DNA from 2 places in the Devosia sp. CN2-171 genome. Region 1 is predicted to be linked to the other one. Evidence: riboswitches for the same ligand, from Rfam matches in the RefSeq annotation. Region 1 holds a riboswitch; the other holds the start of a gene.
What was found. Region 1 has a riboswitch for cobalamin ahead of ACOYW5_RS11120 (CbtB domain-containing protein). Riboswitches for the same ligand answer to the same signal wherever they lie in the genome.

Region 2: it holds a riboswitch for cobalamin, as region 1 does, so the genes downstream of both, ACOYW5_RS15520 (HupE/UreJ family protein) here and ACOYW5_RS11120 (CbtB domain-containing protein) in region 1, are expected to answer to the same signal.

Annotation. Positions count from the first base shown of each region.
Region 1 is NZ_CP186479.1:2,250,690-2,253,474, forward strand. Features, by position in the region: gene cobW (cobalamin biosynthesis protein CobW) at 1-300, opposite strand, end outside; gene ACOYW5_RS11115 (CbtA family protein) at 297-1,046, opposite strand; gene ACOYW5_RS11120 (CbtB domain-containing protein) at 1,078-1,260, opposite strand; cobalamin riboswitch at 1,297-1,506, opposite strand; gene ACOYW5_RS11125 (hypothetical protein) at 1,527-2,123, opposite strand; gene ACOYW5_RS11130 (carbohydrate ABC transporter permease) at 2,200-2,785, opposite strand, start outside.
Region 2 is NZ_CP186479.1:3,122,304-3,125,088, forward strand. Features, by position in the region: gene trmD (tRNA (guanosine(37)-N1)-methyltransferase TrmD) at 1-330, shown strand, start outside; gene ACOYW5_RS15510 (copper chaperone PCu(A)C) at 344-886, opposite strand; gene ACOYW5_RS15515 (hypothetical protein) at 926-1,276, opposite strand; cobalamin riboswitch at 1,372-1,571, shown strand; gene ACOYW5_RS15520 (HupE/UreJ family protein) at 1,633-2,217, shown strand; gene rplS (50S ribosomal protein L19) at 2,552-2,785, shown strand, end outside.

The DNA of each region.
Region 1 (2,785 bases):
GATGATGATGTGGTCGGGCCGATCCGGACGGGCCAGCAGCTGCTGCATGGTGGGGATGAACTCGTCGGCGACGGTGCAGCAGATGCAGCCGTTCGAGAGCTCGATCATGTCCTCCTCGCGGCAGGTCTTATCGCCGCAACCGGCGAGGATTTCCTTGTCGACGCCGAGCTCCCCGAACTCATTGATGATCAGCGCAATGCGCTTGCCTTTGGCATGGGCGAGGACGTGGCGCACCAGCGTCGTCTTGCCGGCGCCGAGGAAGCCGGTGATGACGGTGACAGGAATTTTCTCGGTGTTCATGCGTGGGCTCCCTTGAGGGCGAAGGCAGACGAGCGGGCGAAGCGCCCGTTGAGCCAGCCCAGCAGCGGGCCGGCAATCAGCCAGAAGACGGCGCCGGCAGCGAGGCTGGCGGACGCGAACGACGTGGCGAGGTGGGCAGGAACGCCGCTCGGCTCATGCGGCGCGGCCGGGGCGCCGATGACGTGCGGCGCAAGAAGCAGCACGACGGCGATGCCGATGCCGGTCCAGTTGCGCAGTTTGGCGATGGCAAGAATGCCGGCGCCGGTTGCGACGGCGGTGCCGATCCACCAGACCTGACGGGCGACGAGATCGGCGGCGGGCATGCCGGGGAGTTCCGGCGGCAGGCCGAGCGCGGGGGCGAGTTGCAGCGCAACGAAGCCACCGAGGCCCCAGACCACGCCGTTGCGCCGGGTGATCTCGATGCCGGAGAGGACGGACACGGCGGCGAGGAGGAAGGCGAAGCCGATGGCGCCGAGGACATTGGCGAGCACGGTGTAGAAGATGCGCTCGGCGCCGTCCTGCGGGGCCCAGGCATCTTCATCGTGTTCGTGCGGGGCTGCCGCTTCTTCGTGCGTGTGGGCTGGCGTGCCCGCATCGTGGGTGTGATCAGCCGGGGCGGCGTTCTCGTAGACTTCGGCTTCGAGGATGAGCGGGGCGACACGCCACTGCTGCACGGCGCTCATGGCCAAGCCGGCTGCGAGTCCCGAAAGGACCGCAGCGAAGAAGATTCGCTGGAAGAGTTTCATCGATGTCTCGCGGGTTCGCGCTTAAGCGGGACTAATGGCAGGGGAAGCCGAGCGCATGGCGCGTGTCGTGCGCGCCGTTGTGGATGGCCATATCGCTGGCAAACCCGACGCCGCCAACGAGGACGAAGCCGAGGAAAAGCGCCAACACACCTGCGATGAGCCGCTGCGAGACAGAAAGACTGGCGACAGACGCCGTCTGGACCTGAGCATTCATAGACCTGCACCCTCCGTGCGGATGAAAATGGGCTCTTCGCCCGGTTACACGTCGGCAGGTCTCCTGGCTCACGGGTCGTCGTGTTCCTCCTCCTTCCCGGCTCTCGCCAGTGGATACGGAGGGCACTCGCCGCTTACAGTTGCGGGGGCAGCCACGGATTTGGTCCCTGATGGGTACGCCGCACCGTGTTCCCTTTTGATCCGCGTGCCCGAACGGGTTTGCGGAACCAACGTGGGGTGATCAATACGCCGCGCGATGGATGGTGGTCAATCTTCGGCAGCGGAGGAATCGCGGTAGCCGACGGTGATGGTGTCGACGCGGGCGTTCACAGTCGCGAGCAGTGGCTCGATGGAGGAAATCTGCCGGTCGCCCGAAATGGCTGTGACGTCGAGATCGGGCGGATAGTCGCCAACAGCGAAACGGACGCTGACGACGCAGCCGCCCTCGATGTAACCGAGCTTGCCGCCTTCGAAGCCGGCGCTGCCGCCGTAGTCCCAGAAGAAGCCGTAGAGGTAAAAGGGGCCGCCGTTCAGCGCTTCGACCTCCTTGACGGTCATGCCGGCCTTGAGGCCGCCCGGCGCGGTGTCGCCGGCAGGAACGGTGAAATAGGCAGTGCGCTCGAGGCTTGCCTCGTCCCACCAGCCAAACTCGATGCTTTTGGCGGGATCGTTGGGGTAGACGGTGGTGGCAAGGACTGTGGAGCCCTCGGGGCCGGGGACGTCGCCGGTGACGACGTTTTCCTTGCCAAAGGTCTCGATGAGTCTCGATTCCGAACTGTCGGCCGCGAAGGGGCCCTCGCACTTGATCTCGTCGCCAAGGGCGGGTGCTGTCACAAGGACCAGCGAGAGGGCGAGAATGCGCATGCTAGGCCTCCATCGATCCGGCGATTCTAGCGGATCGATGTGAGTCTGGGCACGGGTTCAAGGCAGAAGCGCGACGCTAGCCCTTCACTGCGCCGCCGGTCAGGCCGGAGATGATGTAGCGCTGCGCGAGCAGAAAGAAGCCGATGGCCGGGACGATGGTCAGCGTTAGGTAGGCGAGGATCTTCGGCCAGTCGGTGCCGTGCTCGCCCTGGAACTGCATGATGCCGAGCGGCCAAGTGTAATTGACGTCGGTGTTGAGTGCGATCAGCGGCAGGAGGAAGCTGTTCCAGCTGCCGACGAAGTTGAATACGCCCACCGTGGCGATGATCGGCAGGCTCAGCGGCAGGGTGACGTACCAGTAGATGCGGAGGTACCCGCAATTGTCCATGCGGGCGGCGTCGACCAGCTCCTTGGGCAGCTGCTTGAAGAAGTTATGGAAGAGCAGGATCGAGAAGCTGAGGCTGAAGGCCACCTGGACGATGATGATGCCCAGGTGTTTGTCGAGGAGGCCGAGGTCGCGCATCTTGATGAAGAGCGGCAGGATGGCGGTGGCGGACGGGAACAGCAGCCCCAGGAGCAGGAAGCTCATCAGGAACTTCGACCCGAAGAAGCGGATATGGGCGAAGGCGAAGGCCGTCATCGAGGCGAGGATGATGCTGAGT
Region 2 (2,785 bases), 870 kb from region 1:
GACCAGCGGGTGATCGAGGCGCGCCAGCTCGAGGAAATCTCGATCGGCGACTATGTGCTCGCCGGCGGCGAAGTCGCGGCCATGGTGCTGCTCGAGGCGGTGGTGCGGCTGATCCCGGGCGTGCTGGGGGCGGCCGAGAGCCATGCCGACGAGAGTTTTGAGAACGGGCTGCTCGAATATCCGCAATACACCCGGCCGCAGGTGTTCGAGGGGCGGGAGATCCCGGCCGTACTGACTTCGGGCGATCACGGCAAGGTGGAGAAGTGGCGGCGCGCCGAGAGCGAGGCTCTTACCAGGGCGCGCCGGCCGGATCTGCTGAAGGGGCCGTAAGGCCCCGTCCCCCTTACTGTGCCGGAGCCATCATCATGTCGTGGTGCATGTGCTCGGGCGGGGCGTCGGCGGCGATCTCGCCGATGTTCAGTTGGACGGGGATAGCACCGGCCTTCTCGAACTCAAGCGTCACGTCCATGCACTCGCCGGACTTGAGCGGCTGAATGATGTCCATGAACATCAGGTGATAAGCATCGCCGCCGGGCGCGAGGGTGACGGTGCTGCCGGCCGGAATTTCGAGGCCACCTGCGATTTCGCCCATCTTCATCATGTCGCCCTCCATCTTCATCTGATGGACCTGGACAGCCTTGGCGTTTTCGGTCGAGCCTCCGAGGAGGCGATCAGGGCTGCTGCCCTTGTTCTCGATGACTAGATAGCCGCCGCCGATCTTGGCGCTCGGAAGGGTGGCGCGGCTGAAGGCGCCCGAGATGGTGATGTCGCCGGCGGTGAAGACCTGGCCGGTGGGGCAGCCATCGTGCTTCATGCCCATGTGGGCGAAGGCCGGGGTGGCGAGGAAAGCGAGGCCGAGAGCGGCTGCATGGAGTGCGGATTTCATCTGTCTGATCCTTCGAATGGAACTTGGGTTCGATGGCGATCAGGCGATGGGTGGACCTCGGGCGAAGTACTGGCCGGCCGGAGTGGCGGGGAGGCTGAGGACCGGCAGGGCGCCATAATGCACGCCGGCGACGATGCGGAGCGGCAGCGGGGCATCGCAGGGCGCGGGCAGGTCGGCCGCGGCGCCGAGGCGGCAGGCGTGGCAGGGGGAGTGGGCCTTGTCGTTCGAACCGGGGCTGTCGCCGCACCAGCTCATATCCACAGTGGCGGTGAGCACGTCGTGCGGGCCGGCAGTGGCGGAAACCGGCGCATGGGCGAAACTGAGGAACACCAGCGCCAGCACGAGGCAGGCGCGCAGCAGTTCGATCCCCATGTTCCGTGCGTCGTGCACCGGCTTCGTCCTCGTTCAGGCGCTCTCTAGCGCAAGAGGGACCTTCGCGTCATGCGGCAAATGCGTTGCGGGCGATTGCCAGCGGGCGCGTGAGGTGCCAGAGATAGGCCGACGGTGCGCAATACTTGAAAATGAAAATATTGCGTGAAACGGGAAGTTGGGTGCCGTAAGGTGAGCCAACGCCGCCCCCGCGACTGTAACGGACGATGCCCCCTTCAGCGTGCCACTGGTTTGCACCGGGAAGGCGAGGGGGGAGGTCCGGAGCCAGGAGACCGGCCGTCCGGTGGTGACCCAAACCGGGACCATCGAACATGAAAAACGCGCGGGACGGTGGGTCCCGGATCTGGAGATTTGATATGCGCGCGCTCTTTGCCTTCCTGTTGATCCTCTTGCCGACGGCCGCCTTTGCTCATAGCGGGCATGGCGATACCGCGGGCCTGCTGCACGGCTTCATGCACCCCGTTGGCGGGCTTGACCACGTGCTCGCCATGGTGGCGGTGGGCGTGTTCGCCTATGTGCTGGGCGGGCGGGCGCTGTGGCTGGTGCCGCTGAGCTTCGTTGCGATGATGGCGGTGGGCTTCGGGCTTGGTGTAGCGCAGGTCGACGTGCCGTTCGTCGAGCTCGGGATTGCGCTCTCGAGCGTGGTGATCGGCGGCGTGGCGGCGCTGGGCCGGCCGATGCCGGTGGTGGCCGCCTCGACGCTGGTCGGCGTGTTTGCCATCTTCCACGGCCACGCGCATGGCGCCGAGATGCCGGCGAACGCGGCGGGCTTTGAATATGCGCTCGGCTTCATGCTGGCGACGGCGTTGCTGCACCTTTCGGGCATCGGCGCGGCGATGGGGATGTCGAAGCTCGTCGGCAAGTACGGCAAGGCGGTTGCGCAGGTCGCCGGTGGCGTGTTTGCGCTGGGTGGCGTGGGCGTGCTGGCCGGTTGGCTCTGAGGCGAACCTCGGCATCGCCAAACGAACAGGGTCATCCCCGCGGAAGCGGGGATCTCCGTTTTGGGGCAGGCATCGCAAACGGAGGTTCCCGCTTTCGCGCGAATGACGCCCGTGAGTGGGGTCGCCCCCTCCACCAGCTTCGCTGGTCCCCCTCCCCCGCTGCGCAGGGGAGGATGAAGAGAGCCTAGACTCGCGGGCGTTCTTCATTTATAGCGCGCACGCCCATGCCTCAGGCTGTGGGCCAATAAGCGCATATAATCCGTGCAAACAAGACCGGGCGGTCGGCAGAGCCGGCGAAACGCTCCTTTGAAAAAATCGAAGAACGGAACCAGAAATGTCCAAGATTATCGCTGAGCTGAACCAGGAGCAGCACGACAAGCTGCTCGCCAAATCCAGCCACCCCGAATTCACCCATGGCGACACCGTCAAGGTGTGGGTCAAGATCCGTGAAGGCGACAAAGAGCGCCTGCAGGCCTATGAAGGCGTCGTGATCGCCCGCTCCGGTGCCGGCATCATGGAAAGCTTCACCGTGCGCAAGATTTCGTACGGCGAAGGCGTGGAGCGCGTG